DNA from 3 places in the Mesorhizobium sp. M0018 genome. Region 2 is predicted to be linked to each of the others. Evidence: predicted binding sites of a transcription regulator. Region 2 holds the regulator's gene; each other region holds the start of a gene.

Region 1 (3,275 bases), on a different contig from region 2:
ACCATGCAAGGCTGCGCGCCGCGCTCGACGATTTCCGCGAGCTGGAGGCCAATCAGTTTTTGGAGAAGCATGGGGGTTGACGCCCTGAATAAGTCAGCCGCTCAGGCAAATGTCCAAAATAATAGAAAGAAATCCTAACGTAATAAGAATAGCAACACCAGTCTGATTTAACCTGATAAGTTCTATAAATTTTTTGTCATAACCAATATCTATAAGCGATTTGGTTTTTTCCTCAACTTTATTTGCAAAATTTATCGTAACTAGAACGATTAAAAAAATGAGAATCATTAGAATAATGGCCGCGTCACGCCCATTTCCATAATTGTACAAGTATCCAGATATTGGATGGTTCAAGCTACCAACCCGATATATGGACGTCAAAACCAGGGCCACTGTGAAACTCATCGCAGCGACTACCCCTGCAGCATACAGTCGCAACCACTGGCGCCAACGTAGCAATTAGGAAGCCTCTCTTTGATACGAGTTTGAATCTTTATTTCAATCTTGATGATGTGGAAACCCCGGCAGCATCACTTGGCGAATCATGCCTTTGATATTCTACTTCTTGGCACGGTTTTCATGTCCCTGACACATCGTCGGGGCAGGACGCGGCCTTCCTTTGGAGATCGCAATGCCTGTTTCAGTCAGACCTTCGCTCGCCGGATTCTTTGCCGGCTCGAACCCGACCCCTCCGGTGCATCTCGGCAGGCGCTACGACACCTCTGGTAATTTTCTCAACGAGCCCGGCAACACGGTCGTCTGCCATCTCGTCAACGGCTCGGCTTCGGAAGCGGTGATCATCGACGTGCGTGAGCGCATGCGCGCCATGCCTGATGCCGACGGGCTGGCCTTCACGCCCGTCTCCAGCCTGCACATGACGCTGTTCCAGGGCATCATCGAATACCGCCGCCGGCTTCCCTATTGGCCGGAGGATGTGCCGCTCGACACCAGCATCGACGACATGACCCGCCTCTATCAGGAACGCCTGAACGGCTTCGAAGGCTACGGCGCCTTCAAGATCAAGGTCGTCGATGTCGTGCCGACGGGCTTGACCGTTGCCGGCGCAACCGATGAGGACGTGCATATCCTGCGCGCATGGCGCGATGCCTTGTCGGCGCCTTTCGGATACCGGCATCCCGACCACGACACTTACGTCTTCCACATCACGTTCGCCTACCAGATCCGGCGTCTGGCGGACGAAGGGGCGTCCGAGTGGCAAGATCTGTTCGACGATTGCCTCTCGCTGTTTGCCCGCCAGGCTCCGGTGATCGAGCTGCGGCCACCTGCCTTTTGCCGCTTCAGGGACATGGAGCATTTCGAGGAGTTGCTGATCCTCGGCTGATCCCATCCAAGCCGCCCGGACGGCAGCGGTTTGGGTCAACTCGCCTTCGCGCCAAACGCGCCTGTGGGCAGTAACAAAACTGACATCAATCCGACACCGCAGGTTCATGCCGTTGCGCTAGCGAGGGTTAACAGACCTTCAACCGCGACTGGACTGGAACTTACCCATGTCAGCAACGCCAGAAATGTCAGCAACGCTCGAAATTCGCGGCGTCACCCGCCGGTTCGGCAAGAACACCGCTGTCAGCAATGTCGACATCTCGATTCCGCACGGTCAGATGGTCGGCATCATCGGTCGCTCCGGCGCCGGCAAATCGACGCTTCTGCGCATGATCAACCGCCTCATCGATCCGAGCCAAGGATCGATTTTTTTTGACGGCGCCGAAATTTCCCGGCTGCGCGGCTCGCCGCTCCGACGCTGGCAGCGCGACTGCGCCATGATCTTCCAGCAGTTCAACCTGGTGCCGCGCCTCGATGTGCTGACCAATGTGCTGCTCGGCCGGCTCAATCACCGTTCGACCGTGTCCAACCTATTTGGCATGTTCTCCCGCGGTGAATGCGCCGAGGCGGTTGCAGCCCTCGAGCGCCTCGACATCGCCCGCACCGCCCTGCAGCCGGCCGGCACGCTTTCCGGCGGCCAGCAGCAGCGCGTTGCGATTGCGCGCGCCATGATGCAGCAGCCGAAGGTGTTGCTGGCGGATGAGCCGATTGCCTCGCTCGATCCGCTCAACGCCAAGGTGGTGATGGATTCGCTGCAGGACATCAATTTGCGCGAGGGCATCACCGTCATCACAAATCTGCATACGCTGGATACGGCCCGCACCTACTGCAACCGCATCATCGGCATGGCCGCCGGCAAGGTCGTCTTCGACGGCCCGCCTGAAGCCCTCAACCGCGAGGCCGTGCGCATGGTCTACGGCGCCGACAGCAATGGCGGCGAAATCTCCGAGGCCATCACCTCCACCAGTGTCGCCATCAAACAGAAAATCGCTGCATCCGCCGGACCGCTCGAGCCCGCATTCCCGGGATATTGAGAACGACCTGATCGCCCGCCCGCGTCAAAGGCACCTGTCAAAAAATTCGAACGCTACCGGCGCGAGGCCGGGACCAACAGGAGAGAGATAATGTTCAGGAAGATGGTTTTTGGCGCCGTTTCATTGCTCGCCATCGCGGCAAGCGCCGCTCACGCCCAGGATATCAAGGAATTCCGCATCGGCATCCTTGGCGGTGAAAACGAAGCGGACCGGCTGCGCAACTTTCAGTGCCTCGCCGATCACATGAAGTCCGAATTCGGCTTCGAGAAGGTCTCGCTGTTCCCGGCCGCCGACTATGACGGCGTTATCCAGGGCCTGCTCGGCGGCACGCTCGATTTCGCAGAGCTTGGCGCGTCGGGCTATGCCAGCGTCTACCTCAAGGATCCGAACGCCGTGACCCCGATCCTCACCACCCAGCAGACCGACGGCGCGACCGGCTATTATTCGATCGGCCTTGCGCTGAAGTCGTCCGGCATCACCGACATCAAGTCGGCCAAGGGCAAGAAGCTCGGCTATGCCGACCCGGATTCGACCTCCGGCTACCTGATCCCGCTGACCCAGATCCCGAAAGACACCGGCGCTTCGAACGAAACCTTCTTCGCCTCGACACAGTTCAATGGTGGCCACGAGAACAACCTCCTCGCCGTTCGCGACGGCAAGGTCGATGTTGCGGTTGACGATTCCTCTGGCATCGGCGACTTCAAGAACGGCTACACCTCCGGCACCTTCCACAAGGAAGTCGCCAAGGGCGCCGTGGACCCCAACGATTTCGTCGAAGTCTGGCGCTCCGGCTTGATCCCGAACGGCCCGCTGGTCGTGCGCACCGCACTCGGCGGCGATATGAGCGCCAAGCTCGCCAACTTCTTCACCAGCCTGCCGGCCAAGGACAAGCCTTGCTTC
Region 2 (3,275 bases):
TTCGAGCGTCGGAATAAACGATGACAGCGCCACCTGCATCTGACACTATTTGCCTCATCCGACACTATTTGTCGGACATTACCGACGGCTTCCGGTTCATGAGCGGCCGCGGCAACCGGGAGGAAAGCAAAACAATGTCGGTCGGAATCCGCCATGACGATTTGCGCCGGCGCAACCGGGCGATCGTGATCTCGGCGGTGCGCCGGGCCGGCCAGCCATCGCGTACTGAGATCGCAGCTACCACCGGCCTCAGTCATTCGACCATATCGGCGATTTCTTCCGACCTGATACGGGAAGGCATCCTCGCCGAGAGCAAGCCAAGTGAGCCCGTTTCGTTGAAACGCGGTCGTCCGCAAGTCGGCCTCGCCCTCAACCCGGAAGCGGCGGCGGTGCTGACCGTGGTGTTGTCGCTGAATTTCCTTTCGGCCGCCATTATCGACTATACGGGACAGGTGGTCGCCGAGGAACAGCGCCGGCTGGACACGCTGACTATGCCGCGCGACGAGCTGATCCGTGAATGCATGGCCATCGTCCGGCGCCGGCTGCAGGATCCAGATCTTGACGTCCGCAGTGTCGCCCGCATCGCCCTGGCGATTCAGGGCATTACCGACTCCCCTGCACGCGCCATGCTGTGGTCGCCGATCACGCCGCAGACCGACATCGCCTTTGCCGACATGCTGGAGGACGAATTCGGCATCCCGGCAACGGTGGAGAACGACTGCAACATGATGGCGGTGGCTTTGCGCTGGCGCAATCCGGATCGCTATCGCGATGACTTCATCGCCATCCTGCTTTCGCATGGCATCGGCATGGGGCTGGTGCTGAAGGGCGAACTGTTCACCGGGACGCATTCCTCGGGCGGCGAATTTGGCCACATGATCCATCGTCCGGGCGGCGCGCTCTGCCGTTGCGGGCGGCGCGGCTGCATCGAGGCGTATGCCGGCAACTACGCCATCTGGCGCAACGCCAGGCAGATGAGCGAAGACAGCGAACCGGTCGCCGACGTCAGCGACGCCGACATGCGCGCACTGGCGGCCCGGGCGCGCGAGAAAGATGGGCCGGAACGCGAGGCCTACCGCAAGGCCGGCGAAGCGCTGGGTTTCGGTCTCGGCTCGCTGTTCGCGCTGATCGATCCGGCACCGGTCGCGATGGTCGGCGCCAGTGCCGCCGCCTTCGATCTGATCGAGCCGGCCTTGCGGAAGGCAATCGCCCAGACCGCCGGCGGCCAGCATTCAGGCTCGATCTCCTTCGATACAGAGCCGAACGAATTGCCTCTGATCCGCGAAGGCTGCGCGATGCGGGCGTTAAGCTTCGTCGACCAGGAGATTTTCGCGCCGGGCGCGCAAATGAGGCCCAGCGTCAGAAAGAACGTAGCCTGACCAGGCGGGTCAATCTTCCCTGATCGCATAGCCGGCGCCGCGGATGGTGCGGATGACATCCGGCATCCGGCCGTTGTTGACGGCTTTGCGCAGCCGCCCGACATGCACGTCGACGGTGCGTTCGTCGATGTAGATTGTCTCCCCCCAGACATTATCGAGTAACTGGCTGCGCGAGAAGACACGGCCCGGATGCCGCATCATGAACTCGAGCAGCCGGAATTCGGTCGGCCCGAGCCTGATTTCGCTCTTCTTGCGATAGACCCTGTGCGATTCGCGATCGAGCACGATGTCGCCGACCTTCAGCACGCTGGACAGCACTTCCGGCTTGGCGCGCCGCAGCAGCGCCTTGACCCTGGCCATGAATTCCGGTGTCGAAAACGGCTTGACCAGATAGTCGTCGGCGCCGGTCGAAAGACCGCGCACCCGGTCGCTCTCCTCGCCGCGCGCGGTCAGCATGATGATCGGCAGCCGCTCGGTTTCGGGGCGCACCCGCAACCGACGACAGAGCTCGATGCCGGAAACCGCTGGTATCATCCAGTCGAGCACCAAAAGGTCGGGCACATTCTCCTGCAAACGGATCTCGGCTTCGTCGCCGCGTGTCACCACCTCGACCTGGTAGCCTTCGGATTCGAGATTGTAGCGGAGCAGCACACCCAACGGCTCCTCGTCCTCCACCACCATTATGCGTGGTGCGATCATCGGCTGGGCACCCCCATCATGTCACCGGTGCGGACATTGTCGTTTCGTCCTGCTTCGGACGATTGACCGGCAATTGCTCGCCGGTCAGCACATAATACGCATTTTCGGCGATGTTGGTGACATGGTCGCCGATCCGCTCCAGATTCTTGGCGCAGAACAGCAGGTGCGTGCAAGCGGTGATGTTGCGCGGATCTTCCATCATGTAGGTCAACAGCTCGCGGAACACGGACGTGTATTTGACGTCGATGCGCTCGTCGGCGGCACGCAGCTTGGCCAACGCGGCCGCATCGCCTGCAGCATATTCCTCGATGACACCCTGCACCTGGATGAGAACCAGCTGCGCCATCGCGTCGATGGAATGCGACAGGTCCCGCGGCGTGGCGCTGAGGCCGACCGCACTCACGCGCTTGGCGATATTCTTGGCAAGGTCGCCGATGCGTTCGAGGTCGCCCGCCATGCGGATCGCTCCGACCACATGGCGAAGATCGTGGGCCATCGGCTGGCGTTTGGCGATCAGGGTGATGGCGCGGTCGTCCAGTTCGCGTTGACGCGCATCCATGATGGCGTCGTCGGAAACGACGCGTTGCGCCAGCACGTTGTCGGAATTCAACAGCGCCTTGGTCGCCCCGCCGACCATCGAACCGGCGAGGTCGGCCATGTCGCGGATCAGCTTGCTGATCTGCTCGAGATCCTCGTCGAAAGAAGCGACTGTGTGTTCGCCCATGGTCCTGTCCTCATATGCATGATCGGAACGGCTCAGCCGAAGCGGCCAGTGATGTAGTCCTGCGTGCGCTTCTCGCGGGGCGACGTGAATATCTTCTCGGTCCGGTCGAACTCGACCAGTTCACCCAGATACATGAAGGCCGTCTGGCGCGACACGCGCGCCGCTTGCTGCATGTTGTGGGTGACGATGACGATCGTGTAGTCGGCTTGCAATTCGTCGATCAGTTCCTCGATCTTGGCAGTCGACAGCGGGTCGAGCGCCGAAGCCGGTTCGTCGAGCAGAATGACTTCCGGCTTCACCGCCACGGTGCGGGCGATACAGAGCCGCTGCTGCTGGCCGCCGGACAGGCTCAAGCCGCTGGCGTTGAGCTTGTCCTTGACCTCGCTCCACAGCGCGGCGCGCTTCAACGCCTGTTCGACGCGGCCGTCCATCTCGGACTTGCCGAGGTTCTCGTAAAGCCTGACGCCGAAGGC
Region 3 (3,275 bases), on a different contig from region 2:
GAATTCCTGGCGATCGGCGCCCATGCCGTGCGGCGCTCGCTGGCTGATCCACGTGCGCGCACACTGGTCATCGGTGCAGGCCCGATCGGGCTCGGCACGGCGCTGTTCGCCCGCATCGCCGGGCTCGATGTGATGCTGCTCGACATGAGTGCGGAGAGGCTGGGTTTCGCCGAAAGCGAACTCGGCTTCGCGACCCTCGACGGCTCGCGGGGCGCTGCTGCCGACCTGGTGCGGGAAGCAACCGGCGGCGACGGCTTCGACGTGGTTTTCGATGCCACCGGCAACACCCGGTCGGTGCAGTCGGCCTTCGCCCATGTCGCGCACGGCGGGGCGCTGGTCCTGGTCAGCGTCGTCAAGGACGACATCGCCTTTTCCGATCCCGAATTCCACAAGCGCGAGATGATGCTGATCGGCAGCCGCAACGCCCTGCGTGCCGATTTCGACCATGTCGCCGCTTCGATCCGCAACGGCGCGCTGCCGCTGACAAAGCTGGTCACCCACCGCACCACGCTTGGCGAGACGCCGCACGACCTCGCCCGCTGGGCGCATGAGAAGTCCGGCCTGATCAAGGCCGTCATTCAGGTCGGATGATGCCAGGGCTGCCGCATCTCAGAGCGCCGACAATTTGAGCTCGATCCGCTCGGCCGGGAAGCGCGACTCCGAAAACTGTATCGGCTGACCGTCGGGCGTGACGTTGACGGCAACCGTCACCAGCACGATGGCGCCGGGCTGCAGCTCGAGGTCCGCAAGGTCGACGGCATCGGCATGGCGCGCCGACAGCACGGTCGATTGCCTGAGATAGTCGTCGATGCCGAAACGTGCCAGCGATGCGGTGATCGAACCGGTTTCCGCCATGGCGGCATCGATGCCGGCAAAGCGCTTGGCATCGAACCAGCCGGCAGCGCGGGACACCGGCATTCCATCGGCTTCGCCGCGCGTTTCCAGGCGTATCACATCGGCGCCCGTCGCAAGGCCTAAGCCCTCTGCGACACGACGGTTGGCCGGCTCGACCGATGACGCGAGCAAGGTGATATGCCGCTCGGACGCCTGTCCTTGCAATCCCTCGGAAAAGCGGGTGCGAGCGCCGATCGGATAAGACAGCAGCTTGCGCGACAGCACGAAGGTGCCGCGCCCCTGCTCCGCCCTGAGCACGCCCTCCTGCACCAGCGCTGCGATAGCGCTACGCACCGTATGGCGGTTGACGCCATAGCGTCCGGCCAACGCGATCTCCGGCGGCAGCGCGGCATTCTCGGGAAAATCGCCGACGGCGATCGAATGCAGTATCTGGTCGGCGATCTGCCGCCACAGCGCGACACCGCTGCGCCGCTCGATGCGGTTGGCTTGTCCGATCATCTCCCGCCCCAATTCTTTGCGCCGATCTTTTGGCCGTGTCACGTGCCCGTCATGGACACGCGCTAAATAACAAGTATAATTTGTATAGTTGTCTATATCAATAGATAAATTCACGCAAACGAGGAGTACGGCCATGCGAGGACGGGAAGCGCGAGAGCAGGCCGAGCGCAAGGCCGTGATGGCGACGCTGGCGCAATCGGCCGGCGAAGACATCGTCCGCCTGTGGGACGAAACCGGCCTGCCTTGCGAAGCGGAACTTCTGCGTGGCCCCGAAACCGGCCTGGTTACGGTACGCGGCCGCATCGGCGGCGGTGGTGCCCCTTTCAATGTCGGCGAGGCGACGGTCACCCGTGCCACGGTGCGGCTCGCGTCCGGCCATGTCGGCCACTGCTACGCACTTGGTCGCGACAAGCAGAAGGCAAGGCTGGCGGCGATCGCCGATGCGCTGTGGCAGGACCCGGCCCACCGCAATGAGGTCGAGATCAGGATCGTTGCGCCATTGCAGGCGGCACTGGCCAAGGCGCGTGAACAGCGCCGCGCCGAGACGGCGGCGACCAAGGTCGATTTCTTCACCATGGTACGCGGAGAAGACTGATGGACATCGTAACCCAAGCGATCGAAGGCGGCTTTGCCGATCCGGTATTCAACGCGCAGACCGTATTCCGTGCCGTGATGGACGCGATGGCGCGGCCGGGCAGCGTCCAGCCCTTGCCGGCCCTTGCCCACCCACCGGCGCCGCTGTCGGCCACCGCCGGCGCCGTTGCGCTGGCGCTGTGCGACAACGACACGCCGCTCTGGCTCGACCCGGCTTTGCAGGTGTCGGCGGTGAAATCCTGGCTTGGCTTCCATACCGGCGCGCCGCTGGCCAACACCCCGGCCGACGCGCATTTCGCGCTGATCGCCACGCCGGCCGAGATGATGGCGCTCGACGGGTTTTCGCAAGGCACCCAGGATTATCCCGATCGCTCCACGACGCTGATCCTCGAGGTCGGCGATCTTGTCTCCGGCGCTGCGCTGCTGCTCGAAGGCCCGGGCATCGAGACGACGGCGACGATCGCGCCGGCGCAAATGCCGCGCCATTTCGTCGAGCAATGGAAGCAGAACAACCAGCGCTTTCCCCGCGGTGTCGACATCGTCCTCGCCACCCCTGACAGCGTTGCCTGCCTGCCGCGTACGACGCGCATCAAGATGATGGAGGCGTAGCATGTATGTTGCGGTAAAGGGTGGCGAAGCGGCCATTCGCAACGCCCACAAACTGCTCGCCGACCGCCGGCGCGGCGACCGCTCGGTGCCCGCACTTCGCCTCGACCAGATCGTCGAGCAGCTGGCGCTCGGCGTCGACCGGGTGATGAGCGAAGGTTCGCTCTACGACCGGGAATTGGCGGCACTCGCCATCGTCCAGGCGCGCGGCGACATGATCGAGGCGATCTTCCTGGTTCGCGCCTATCGCACGACGCTGCCGCGTTTCGGCTACACAAGGGCGATCGACACCGGCACGATGCTGGTCGAGCGACGGGTGTCGGCGACCTACAAGGACCTGCCCGGCGGCCAGCTGCTCGGCCCGACTTTCGACTACACCCACCGCCTGCTCGATCCCGAGCTCGCCGCCGGCGGCGATGTCGCCGAACCGGAGCAGCGCGCAGGCGAGGCGGAAGCCATGCCGCGCGTCTCGGCCATCCTCGCCCGCGAAGGCCTGATCGAGCCCGACGGCGACATGCCTGGGGATCATACCCTCGGCGACATCACCCGCGAGCCGCTCGAATTCCCGATGGCGCGCGACATCCGCCTGCAGGCGCTGTCGCGCAGCGACGAGGGGTTTCTGCTGGCGCTCGGCTATTCCACCCAGCGCGGCTACGCGCGCAACCATCCCTTCGTCGGCGAGGTTCGCATCGGCGAGGTCGAACTGGAACTGGACGTGCCGG

The links. Region 2 encodes PhoB, which activates phosphate uptake and scavenging genes when phosphate is short. Its sites were predicted from a motif close to TGTCATNNANCTGTCAT; they were not measured.
Region 1: the regulator PhoB is predicted to act here: its motif matches at 1,423-1,439, upstream of phnC (phosphonate ABC transporter ATP-binding protein).
Region 3: the regulator PhoB is predicted to act here: its motif matches at 1,390-1,406, upstream of phnF (phosphonate metabolism transcriptional regulator PhnF).

Annotation. Positions count from the first base shown of each region.
Region 1 covers NZ_JAMYVL010000001.1:427,501-430,775, forward strand. Annotated here, with positions in the region: gene NKJ81_RS02055 (DapH/DapD/GlmU-related protein) at 1-80, shown strand, start outside; gene NKJ81_RS02060 (DUF1868 domain-containing protein) at 632-1,342, shown strand; gene phnC (phosphonate ABC transporter ATP-binding protein) at 1,509-2,375, shown strand; gene phnD (phosphonate ABC transporter substrate-binding protein) at 2,466-3,275, shown strand, end outside.
Region 2 covers NZ_JAMYVL010000005.1:154,261-157,535, forward strand. Annotated here, with positions in the region: gene NKJ81_RS09155 (ROK family protein) at 135-1,379, shown strand; gene phoB (phosphate regulon transcriptional regulator PhoB) at 1,389-2,078, opposite strand; gene phoU (phosphate signaling complex protein PhoU) at 2,095-2,802, opposite strand; gene pstB (phosphate ABC transporter ATP-binding protein PstB) at 2,835-3,275, opposite strand, start outside.
Region 3 covers NZ_JAMYVL010000001.1:420,733-424,007, forward strand. Annotated here, with positions in the region: gene NKJ81_RS02015 (zinc-binding alcohol dehydrogenase family protein) at 1-591, shown strand, start outside; gene phnF (phosphonate metabolism transcriptional regulator PhnF) at 610-1,353, opposite strand; gene phnG (phosphonate C-P lyase system protein PhnG) at 1,487-1,948, shown strand; gene phnH (phosphonate C-P lyase system protein PhnH) at 1,948-2,556, shown strand; gene NKJ81_RS02035 (carbon-phosphorus lyase complex subunit) at 2,558-3,275, shown strand, end outside.